2 linked regions of the Shumkonia mesophila genome follow. The protein of the gene in region 1 binds, or shares a complex with, the protein of each later gene. Links are inferred from orthologs where the notes say so. Each region holds a gene or a part of one and is shown on either strand. Other genes may lie near its edges.

Region 1 (6,369 bases):
TATCGCCTGCTGGTCGAGCAATCGCCGGATGCGGTGCTGGTCCACCGGAACGACGAAATCATCTACGCCAACAATGTCGCGGCGTCGCTGTTTAGGGCGGAAAGGCCCGAAAAGCTTATCGGCATGGCCGTCGACGACGTCCTCGCTCCGGCGCACCAGGAAAAGGCCCGGGCCCTGCGGCGAAACGTCCTCGTCTCGGGATGGGCCATGCCGCTGACCGAGGGCGCCTACCGCAAGCTCGATGGCGAGAACTTCATCGCCGAGGCCACGGCCGCCCGCGTCCATGTCGACAACGGCTACGCGGTACACACGGTGATTCGCGACGTGACCGAACGCAAGCGCGCGGAAGAAACCTTCCGCAAGCTTTCCAAGGTCGTCGAGCAAAGCTCGTCCCTGGTCCTCATCACCGACGCCCACGGCCACATCGAATACGTCAATCCGAGATTCGAAGAGGTTTCCGGCTACGCGTTGGCCGACGTGGCCGGAAAGACCCCCGGCGTCCTCAAGTCGGGGAACACCCCGGACACCGTCTATCAGGAGCTTTGGGGCGCCATCAAGCAGGGCCGCGAATGGCGGGGCGAGTTTTGCAACCGGAAGAAGAACGGCTCGCTGTTCTGGGAATACGCCATCATCTCCCCGATCAAGGGCGAGGATGGCGGAATCACCCACTATGTGGCCGTCAAGGAAGACCTGACCGTCCGCAAGGCCTACGAAGAGCGTCTGCTGCGCCAAGCCCACTACGACGCGCTGACCGACCTGCCCAACCGCGCCCTGGCCATGGATCGCCTGTCCCAGGCCCTGGGCCGGGCCCGTCATGGCAACCGGGTGGTCGCCCTGATGTGCGTCGGCATCGACGATTTCAAACGGATCAACGGCACGTTCGGCCACGCCGCCGGTGACGACGTGCTGATCGAGGTGGCGGACCGCCTGCGGGCGGCCATCGAAGACAGCGGCACCATAGCCCGGTTGGAGGGCGACGTCTTTTCCATCATTTTCCCCGACCTCGAGGCCGGCATTCATGCCGAAATCGCCAGCCGGCGCGTCATTAACGCGCTGGCCGAGCCGTTCTTCATCGACGGTCAGGAAATCATCCTGACGGCGAGCATCGGCCAGACGCTCTTTCCCACCGACGGCATCGAGCCGCAGGTTCTCCTGCGCAACGCCCAATCGGCCCTCCAGCGGGCCAAGTCGGCCGGGCGCAATACCTGCCGCTACTTCACGCCGCGCATGAACGTGGATGCCAGGCGGCGCATTCAGATGCAGTCGCTGCTGCGCCGTGCGATCGAAAACGACGAACTGTCGGTGCTCTACCAGCCGGTCGTCGAAACCGCCACGCGCCGATGGGTGGGCGCCGAGGCGCTGATGCGCTGGAACAGTCCGCAACTGGGCCCGATCCCGCCCAGCGAATTCATCCCGTTGGCCGAGGAAAGCGACTTGATCGTCAGCCTCGGCGAGTGGATCCTGACCAAGGCCTGCCGGCAGGCCGCCCACTGGAACCGGTCCAGCGGCACCTCCCTGCACATGGCGGTCAACGTCTCGGCCCGCCAGTTGAGGGACGTGTCCTTCGCCGAGACCGTTGCCCGCACCCTGCACGAAACGACCTTGCCGCCGGACCATCTCGAGCTCGAACTCACCGAGCGGCTTCTCGTCGAGTGCGGTACCCAGAACGGGCGGATCATCGAGGTTCTCGACGGCATGGGCATCAGCCTGTCCATCGACGACTTCGGCACCGGCTATTCGGCGCTCACTTATCTCAGGCAGTTCCCCACCAAGATCCTGAAGATCGACCGCAGCTTCATCCGCAATCTGGGATCGAGCGAAAAGGACGCCGCCCTGGTCAAGGCCATGATCGCGATGGCCCATTGCCTTGGCATCAAGGTCATCGGCGAGGGCGTGGAAACGCCCGGCCAGGCGATGGTCCTCAACGGCGCCGGATGCGACTTCATCCAGGGATATCTCTACGGCAAGCCGATGTCGGCCGACGATTTCGCGGCCGGCCTTGCCGACAAGACCGCCAAGCGCGCCGTCGGCTGAACCCGGCAAACGGAACGGCCGGCTTTCGCCGGCCGCTCCAGGAACCGCATGGGGCGCCCGCGGGCGCCCGGACAGTCAGTTGAATCCGGCCAGAAGCCGGTCGATCTCGTCCTGCGAGATCCCCTCGCCGGGTTGCTGCGGCCCATGCAGCAACTCCTCGTCCGAAGACGCCGCCGCCTTGGCCGCCGGCTTTTGCGCCTCCTTGCCCTTGATCTCGCCCAATTCGCCGCCGAAGGCAACGACCAGGGCGTCGACCTTGACTTCGATCTCCTTGAGGGCCTTCACCACCTTGGTGATACGCTGGCCGGTGATGTCCTGGAAGCCGCACGCCTCGTAGATACGGGTCGTGGCATCCGCCAGGGAGTCCTGGTCCTCGCCCTCCAGCTTTTCGCTGACCCGCTCGATGGTTTCCGTGGCGTCCATGATTTCGTTGGTCGCATCCGCGGTCGCCTGGACGATGGCATCAAGCTCGTTCGTCGCCGTCGGCAGGTACTCGGCCTTCACCTCGTCGGGCCGCAGGGCCGCGATCTCGGCCTTGGCCGACTGGATATACCGGTTGAGGGCTTCCAGCTCGGCGTAGATCTTGCGGCTGACCCCCACCAGGTTCGGCGTACCGGAGGACAGCAGCGCGGCAATGACCTTGGCCACCTCCTCGACCTTCACCGTATCTCCATACCGGCGCCGCAACTCCTCGAGAAGCCGAGCGACGTCCACTCTCTTATTCGGCATGGCGGAACCTAAAACTCGCCCAGGACACTGGCCATTTTGGCCTTGAGCGTCTCGGCGTTGAAGGGTTTGACGATGTAGTTCGAAACCCCCGCCTGTTTGGCGGCGATCACGTTCTCCGGCTTGCTCTCCGCGGTCACCATGATGAAGGGGATGTGCCTCAGCTTGTCGTCGGCGCGAACTTCGCGGAGCAGCTGAATGCCCGTCATCGGTTCCATGTTCCAGTCGGAAATGACCAGTCCGAACCCACCTTCGCGCAGCTTGAGCAGCGCCTCGGTGCCATCGGTCGCTTCATGGACATTGCGAAAGTCCAATTGGCGGAGCAAATTGCGAAGAATCCTGAGCATCGTGCGATAGTCGTCCACGACGAGGACCTTCATGTTCTTGTCGACAGGCATTTGTTACTCCATTCCAGGACGGCCTCGAGACTTACCTTTCCTTCCCCCATTCTCCACGTTCCCCAAGGCCGTTGGACGGTCGACGCGGAACGTACAGTCTTGCCAAACATATTGGCAGAAGGCCCCATCCCGCAACCGGATTTGCATCGGCGCGTCGCCGACCGCGTCGTCGCCGGTTTCGGGGGAGCGGGAAGAGGCATTCATTGGATTTTGACTTCGGGCGTAAACACATAGCCGGAGCCGCGAACGGTCTTGATGAAAATCGGGTTGGCCCGATCCTCTTCGATCTTGCCGCGCAGCCGCATGACCAGCACGTCGATGCTCCTCTCGAAGGGAAACATCTCGCGGCCATAGACCAGATCCAGCAGGCGGTCCCGGCTCAGCACCTTGTCCGGATTACTGATGAAGGCGGCCAACAAATCGAACTCGGCGGACGTCAGCTTGATCTCCTCGCCGGCCGGCGCGTAAAGCTGCCGGCGTCCCATATCGAGCCGCCAGCCGGCGAACGTCGCCGTGTTCTGGCCCGCTTTCATTTCATGGTGGAGGTTGCCCGAACGCTGGCTGCGCCGCAGGACAGAGCGCACCCGCGCCAGCAGTTCGCGGGCCTCGAAGGGTTTCGGGATGTAGTCGTCGGCGCCGATTTCCAGACCGACCACGCGATCGACGATGTCGGCCCGGCCGGTCACCATGATGATGGGGACGTCCGATTCCGAACGGATCTCGCGGGCCAGTTCCAGCCCATCCTCCCCCGGGAGCATCAGATCCAGGATCACCAGATCGACGTCCTGCTTGCCAAAGATGTGGCGCATGGTGGTGCCGTCCCTGGCTCCGGACATGCGATACCCCTGGCTGCCGAGGTATTCCTCGATAAAGCTGCGAACAGTAGGATCATCCTCGACAACGAGAATATGCTCCGACATCGCTATTTTGGCCCCACCCTAATAATGCAGACACCCTGCGCCGGGATCATAGCAGATCACCCCGAGCCTGGGGAACCAAAGGAAAACGCCTGCTCGCGTTGATCGCCGAACGCGTTCGCCCCGCGCCATTCCGAACCCACGCTCCGGTCACGGGCGCCGTTCCGCCCGCTTTCGGCTTCCCCACCTTACGACCGTCGAACGCACAATACCCCGAAGTCGTGCCGAAAGGTAGCCGCACCAGAATGCGCTTCCAATGGCAAGAACCGTGCCACCCCTCCCCCGCCGGTGTCCCTCCCGCTCCCCATAGGAATGAGAATTAGTCCCGCCTCAATCCAAGGGGATATCGTAACAATTGAAACATACTCGAAAAAAAATAGAAATATTTATGAAAGAATGTCAACATTTTTGAAAACACATCTTTATTTACAACGAAACTCCGATCTGTATATTTGATCTTTGGTGCGCTGATCTTGAGAAAAGACAACACGTTGGGGCATTCTCGTCATATTCGGGCACCCCTTTCCAACCAAGAATAGCGTGTTGTCATGGCGTTTTGAAGCCGGCCTGCCCCTGCACGCGGGGGGGACCCTCTCCCGCCAGAGATCGATTGTCTTGGAGCCGTGGATTCGTATTCCTGCGCGAGACCAAAGCTTTTCAGACCGTTCCCTCGGCGATCCCTATCCCGACGTTCCGCTGTTTTGCGTGGCATCACCGTGCCTCGCCTCTATGGGAAGGTCGTCGTGCGTGGTAGTCTTTCAACCGATCCGTCGCCCCTTGGTGGTACGGCGGGAGGTTTGTCCAGAATGGAGAAGACGCCGACAACCCCCGGATGAAACGCGGCAATGGCTTTTTCCGTGAAGCCCTGGGACCGGCGTCTTGGTGCAAAGTGGAGAAGAAAATGCGAGCAGATGCCCTTGACCGGTCGAGCTTTCTGGGAGAGCAGCAACCGATTGGGAAAGGGAGCTCGCGCCTGGAGGAAGGCGGAAGCAAGGCATTCGTCAAGACCTGGATGCAAAAGGTCCTCCAGTTCCGCATTGGAGCGAAGATCGCGCTGGGTTTCGCGGCCGTTCTGGTTTTGACCGCGGGGGTCGCCTTCGTCGGTTGGAGCGGGCTGACCAATTTCGGCTCGCAGGTCAAGGCGGCCAATGACTCCAATGCCGTGGTCAGGACGCTGCTGGAAACCCGGACCGACGAAAAGAACTTTCAGATCCGCAGCGACGAGAAGTTCATCCAGGCCGTCGCCGCCAGGATCGCCCGCATCCACGACCTCGGCACCGAGCTGAGGGCCGAGGTCCAATCCGACGCCGACAAGGCGATGGTCGACCGCCTGCTGGCGGCGGTCGACGCCTATCACGCGGCGTTCACCAAGTATGCCGACCTACAGAAAGGCAAGGACAAGGCCCTCGCCGCCGTGGTCCAGGAGGCCGGCAGTTTTGAAGAACTGGCCGGAGAGATCGAGGAAGACCAGAAGATCGCCTATCAGTCCCTTCAGCAACGGGTCGACAAGCTTGAACTGACGCGCGACGACCGGCGCGTCAAGTCGGAAGACGCCAATCGCCTGCTCGCCATGGTCGGCGCCGCCCGCCGCGACGAAAAGGATTTCCTGTTGACCGGCGAAGAGGTGTACGCCCAGCAGGCCCGCCGGGGAATCACGCAGACCCTGGAGTTATGCGAAAGCCTGAAGAAGCGGTTCGACAACGCCGAGGTCCAGGCCCAGGTCGACCAAGTGATTGCCGCCGCCCGGACTTATCTCGCCGGCTTGGAAAAACTGATCGAGGTGGTGGCCTCGGTTCGCGATTCGGGGACGCTTGGCGAAGCCGCCCTTTCCGACATGGGGCGGCAGGGCCGGATCGCCCAGGCCCGCCTGACGACGCTTCAATCCAAGAACATGGTCGCCGGCGACGGCACCGCCCGTCTCGCCGCCTACCTGGGCGAGGTGCAATTGGCGGCTAAGGATTTCCTGCTGTCGGCGGATCAGCGGCTGGGCGAGCGCATCGGCGAAGCCATCCAGAAGTTCGTCACGCTGGCGGCAGACCTCAGGGCTGGCGTCAACGGCGAGGCGGCAAAATCCCTCGACGACGCGGCGGAAGCCATGAAGAGCTATGGCGCCGCCTTCAAGACGGCCTTCGATGTCCGCGTCCAGGCCGAGAGCAGCGGCGAACGCAAGAAGGCGGCCCTGGACGACATGATCAACAGCGCCCGCGAGTTCGAGGCGCTGGTTTCCCAGCTTCGTCTGGCCCAGGAAGACGAATACCAGATGATCACCGGCGAGGTCGCCAAGGGGCGCACCG
Region 2 (5,395 bases), on another replicon or contig:
GACATGCAGTCCGCCGCCGCTGTCCTTTATGGAATACTGGAAGTCGCGGAAGGGGTGGCGGCCGGCCAGCACTTCCTTGTGCGCCACCAGGTCGGCGGGGTGGATGATCGGATCGCCGGCCGTGAACGGCGATTGGCCGATGATCTTCTCTTTCGGCACGCCCACCAGTTCGAGAAACCGGTCGGACACGAACGCGAAGCAATTGTCCGGGTTGGTTTCCCACATCCAGTCCGAGCTGGCCTCGGCGAAATCCCGGAAGCGATCCTCGCTGTCCCGCAGCGCCTGCTCGGCGCGCTTTCTGACCGTGATGTCGTGGGCCACGCCTTCGATGCCGGCGATGTCGCCGTCCTCGTCGAAATAGCGGCGGGCCGTGGTCAGCGCCCACAGTTCGGTGCCGTCCCGATGACGAAGCATGACTTCGTACCCGTCCAGCTTGCCGCCGTTATCGTCCAGCAGCATCATCAGGTCGGTCGGTGTGCCGGGATCGGCGAAGAAGCTGGCGAAGTGGTGGCCCAGCATCTCTTCCGGGGCGAATCCGGTCAGATCGACGACCGAGGGCGACATCATGATGATGCGTCCTTCGCGATCGGTGCGAAAGAAGGTGTCGACCATGTTGTCGAGGATGCCGCGCAGGTCCCATTCCGACCAGCGCAGGGCCTCCTCGGCCCGCTTTCTCTCGGTGATGTTGGTATGGGAGGCGCCGATGGCGGCGACGGACCCGTCGGGGCCGAGGATCGGGAACTTCACCACCATGTCCGTCTGCGGCAGGCCGTCGACGCCCACCGTTTCGTATTCGAATTCGGCGGGGCGTCCGGTCGCCAGAACGTCCTCGTCGTGATCGTTGAGGATGGCGGCGGTTTCCCGGCGGAACAGATCGCGCAGGGTCTTCCCCTCGGCCTCCGCGGCGCTCAGCCCCTGCTGGCGTTCCCATTGCTTGTTGACGAGCAGCAGCCGTCCTTCGGTGTCCTTGACGACGATGGCGGCCGGAGAGTTGTCGATGACGGCGCGAAAGCGGGCCTCGCTCTCGCGCAGCGCCCGCTCGACCTGGCGATGGTTCTGACGCGTGCGGGCCGCCTTCAGTTCGCGGACGAGAGCGGGAACCAGGCGGTCGAGACGACTTCTTTCGATACAGTCGTGAACGCCACCCGCCACCAGTTCCGCCGCAGTGGAGGCGTCGGCGGTGGCGGAAACCAGGATGAACGGAACGTCCTTGCCGGCTTCCTGATAGGTCTGGAAGACGGGGGCGCCGCCGAAAGGCGAATGGTCGTGGTCTGCGACCACGGCGTCCCATTCGCCGTCGGCGAGGGCCTTGCGGAAGGCGTTTCTGCTGGTGACGCGGTGGACGGTCGGAGCGAAGGGGCCCTTTTCCAGCGCATGAAGCAGTTCCTCCGCGTCGGCTTCCGATCCCCCCACCAGAAGAACGCTGATCGGACTGTTCATGGTGTTTGTCCCCACCGCACGATCCGCCGTCCTACTGCCTGGGATACGGTTGCGCTTTTCCTGGTCTGATTCCAGGAGATTAGTTCGACCTCGTCTCTCCCACTTCGAACAGCTTTTCGACGTTCAGCACGATGAGGAGCTGGTTCTTGAGACGATAGATGCCCTCGGAGAAGTCGCGCCACAGCGGATCGATGGTGGCCGGGTTCTTCTCGTACTTGTCGCCCGGCACTTCCATGACCTCGCCGACGGCATCGATGAGCAGGGAATAGAGGTTGCCGCCATGCTCGACGACGACGTTCATGCCCGGCTTGTCGTCGGGCCGGGGCGGCAGGGCCAGGCGCTTGCGCATGTCGATCACGGTGACGATGCGGCCCCGAAGGTTGATGGAGCCGGCGATCACCGGATCGGCCAGGGGAATGCGCGCCACGTCACGCGGGCCCAGCACGTCCTGGACGGTCAGCACCGGGATGCCGAACCACTGCCCGGCAATGGTCAACGTCACGTACTCCCGCGTTTCGCGTTCGATGGCCGTCGCCGCCGATGTCTCCGCTTTCACCGCCGTCCGCGCGTTCATTGCACACCTCCCTGGCCCCGCAGGGCGTGTTGGGCGATCGCCTGGTCGACGGTCGCCACCAGCGCGTCGCGGTTGAACTTGGCCACATATTCGTTAAAGCCGGCCGCCATACCTTCGGCCATGTCGCGTTCTCCGGCATGGGTGGAGAGCGCGATCAGCGGCAACGCCGACCACGGCCCCTGGGCGCGGAGTTCGCGGGCCAAGTCGTAGCCGCTCATCCCCGGCATCTCGATGTCGCTGATGATGGCGTCGAATTCCGCGCCTTCGTCACGCAGCTTCAATGCCGCCGCGGCGTCCTCGACCGTCACCACGTCATAGCCGGCCACCGACAGCTGCGGGCGCATGAGATTGCGGAAGAACGGGCTGTCGTCGATCAGCAGCAACCGCTGCCCCTTGCGCCCTTCTCCCGCCCGCGTCATGCCGCCGCCGGGGCGACCGAACCAATCGCTGAAGGCCCGCGTCAGATAGAACGCGGTGTCGATGACGTCGGTCGCCTTGCCGGCCACCACGGCGGTTCCCACCAAGCCGGGCTGGTCGGCCTTCAGTTCCACAGAGATGCGGTCCTCGACGATGTCGATGATGTCGTCGACGACGAGACCCATTGAACGGTCGCCCTCGGTGAACACGATGGTCGGCTGCCGGCCCTCGGTCGCCCACGTGTGGCTGGGGTTGAAGGGCACCAGCGGCATGATGTGGCCGCGGTACTGCACCATGGGCACGCCGTGCGAATGCTCGACGCTGCCGAGGTCGATCTCTTCGAGACGGGCCACCAGGGCCAAAGGCACCGCCTTCAGTTCCTCGTTGCCGGCCCGGAAGACCAGCAGCGACGTGACCTCTTCGTTGAAGGCCACGTGACGTTCGTCCAGCTCGGCCGCTTCCTCGCGGGTCACCGTCACCGCGCTGGTCGTCGCCGCGATGCCGTTGGGGTCGAGGATCATGATGACGCTGCCGTCGCCCAGGATGGTGTTGCCCGAGAACATGGAGATCTCGCGCAGGATCGGCGACACCGGCTTGACCACGATTTCCTCGGTGTCGAACACCCGGTCGACGATGACGCCGAAGCGGTAGGTGCCGACCTGGCAGACCACGATGAACTTCTCGTCGCGGGCCAGATCCGGCGCCTTGGCGCCGCCGTCCAGGCGCAGCAGATGGCTGAGCAGGACGAGCGGCAGCAACCGGTCGCGCAGGCGCAGGACCGGCGCCTCGTTGATCAGTTCGATCGAGCTTTCCGAATGAGCCGACGCGCGGACCAGTTCCAGCACGCTGATCTGCGGGATGGCGAACCGCTCGCCGCCGCACTCCACGATCAGCGCCGAGACGATGGCCAGCGTCAGCGGGATCTTGATGGTGAAGATCGATCCCGAGCCTTCCTTCGAGGAGAACTCGATGGTGCCGCCGATCTTCTCGATGTTCGAGCGCACCACGTCCATGCCGACGCCGCGGCCCGAGACGTTGGTGATCTTTTCGGCCGTCGAGAAGCCGGGGCGCATGATGAACTGATGGATCTGCTGTTCGGTCATGGCCTCGAGCTCGGCTTCCGTCGCCATGCCGTTGGCTAAGGCCTTCGCCCGGATCCGCTTGGTGTTGAGACCGCGCCCATCGTCGGAAATCTCGATGATGATGTGGCCGCCCTCGTGATAGGCGTTGAGCCGGATCAGCCCCTTCTCGGGCTTGCCCGCCTGGAGGCGGTCGGCCGGGCCTTCCAACCCGTGATCGGCCGAGTTGCGCACCATATGGGTCAGCGGGTCCTTGATCAGCTCCAGAACCTGGCGATCCAGTTCGGTGTCGGCGCCCAGCATCTGGAGTTCGATCTTCTTGCCCGATTCGACCGACAGGTCGCGCACGATGCGGGGCAGCTTCGACCAGGCGTTGCCGATCGGCTGCATGCGCGTCTTCATCACCCCCTCCTGGAGGTCGGAGGTGATCAGGCTCAGGCGCTGCAGGGGCACCTTGAATTCGCTGTCGTCCTTGCCGCGGACCATCTGCAAGAGCTGGTTGCGGGTCAGCACCAGTTCGCTGACCAGGGTCATCAGGTTTTCGAGCAGGCCGACGCTGACCCGGATCGAATGCGAGGCGACCGCCGACTCCTTGGTCCCCTCCGCTTCCTTGCGCACTCCGGTAGCCGAGCCGGAACGCTTGCCCACCGAGGCGCCGGAGCCGGAAGCCCCATCCTCGCTCTCGTCGACTTCATCGGCACCGCCGGTCGCTTCGACCGCCGGCTTGGCCGCCGGTTCGACGGCTGTTGCCGTTTTGGAGGCTTCCGCCATGCGTTCGGCTTCCATTGCCGCGCGCAACGCCTCGTCCGAGGCCGCCTTGATGCCGGCCGCCTCGGCCGCCGCCACTTCCTCCAGCAACTCCGCCGCCACCGGGAAGCCGACATCCACCGTCACCGGGACGCTGGCGGCCTCTTGCTCCTTCTCCTTTTTGGCCTTCTTCTTGGCGGGCGCCGGGGTCGGAAGCGACTCCGTCTTGCCTTCCGCCATGGCGTTCAGGAGTTGGATCAGATCACCATCCTCGCCCTCGGGTTCGGTGCCGGTCTCCTCGAGGACTCCCAACAGCTCCTTGATGCGGTCGATCGAGGACAGGATGAGCGTTACCGAACCGGGCGTCACCTCCAGCGCGCCGTCCCGGAACTTGCCCAGCACGTTTTCCGCCGAGTGGGCGACCGTTTCCAGCCTCGGCAGGCCGAGGAAGCCGCACGTACCCTTGATCGTGTGAACCAGCCGGAAAATGTCCTGCAAGATTGCCGAATTCGACGGATCCCGCTCGAACTCCACCAGTTCAACGTCCAGGACCGACAAATTCTCGGACGTCTCCGTCAGAAAATCCGTCAATAAATCGTCCATCACTGCACTCCCTATTCCTCGGACCGGATTCCGGCGAGTCAACGTGTCCACATGCAATCGGCTAGTTGCCGTCGAACCCGCCGATCCCGATAGTCTTCCCGCCGGCACGCGAACGTCGGGTGGATTGGCGAAGCCCTGTTCTATCCCATCGGTACGATAAAGGCCGCACGTTTCGAAAGAATGTCTAGGACGGAGTTTTTGGTAACGGTTTGTCGCCTAAGTGTGACAGCCTGAAACAATTTCCGTTAAAAAGAAGAAAATTCGCCCGATGGCCGTCCCCCACCCCGCCGATGGTGGGCGGAGTGGGGGGTACGGAAGGGGGTTACGCGCCCCGTACGTTGGCCAGGAACTTGTCGACTTCGGCGCGAAGCGTCTCGGATTGGCGGGACAGGTCGGCTGCCGTCGACTGGATCTGGGCGGCCGCCGCCCCGGTGTCGTTGGCCGCCTGGCTGACGCCGCTGATGTTGGAGGAGACCTCGTGGGTGCCGGCCGACGCCTGCTCGACGTTGCGGGCGATCTCCTGGGTTGCCGCACC

Evidence for each region.
Region 2: the proteins of ODR01_RS24275 (region 1) and ODR01_RS20850 are in contact, whole or in part, in a solved structure (PDB 1A0O), measured with the Escherichia coli proteins. The link is inferred for Shumkonia mesophila from one-to-one orthologs.

Annotation. Positions count from the first base shown.
Region 1 is NZ_JAOTID010000030.1:967-7,335, forward strand. What follows is about bases 1,466-4,273. They hold ODR01_RS24275 (chemotaxis response regulator CheY), read right to left. Parts: upstream 3,159-4,273; coding sequence 2,772-3,158; downstream 1,466-2,771. Other genes in these bases: ODR01_RS24265 (EAL domain-containing protein), read left to right, coding at 1,466-2,034; ODR01_RS24270 (protein phosphatase CheZ), read right to left, coding at 2,110-2,748; ODR01_RS24280 (response regulator), read right to left, coding at 3,359-4,078. Outside these bases: more of ODR01_RS24265, read left to right, coding at 1-1,465; ODR01_RS24285 (methyl-accepting chemotaxis protein), read left to right, coding at 5,088-6,369. UniProt on the Escherichia coli protein: Involved in the transmission of sensory signals from the chemoreceptors to the flagellar motors.
Region 2 is NZ_JAOTID010000015.1:142,897-148,291, forward strand. What follows is about bases 1,811-5,243. They hold ODR01_RS20850 (hybrid sensor histidine kinase/response regulator), read right to left. Parts: upstream 4,861-5,243; coding sequence 2,011-4,860; downstream 1,811-2,010. Other genes in these bases: ODR01_RS20845 (chemotaxis protein CheW), read right to left, coding at 1,811-2,014. Also shown: ODR01_RS20840 (PAS domain S-box protein), read right to left, coding at 1-1,440; more of ODR01_RS20845, read right to left, coding at 1,520-1,810. UniProt on the Escherichia coli protein: Involved in the transmission of sensory signals from the chemoreceptors to the flagellar motors. CheA is autophosphorylated; it can transfer its phosphate group to either CheB or CheY.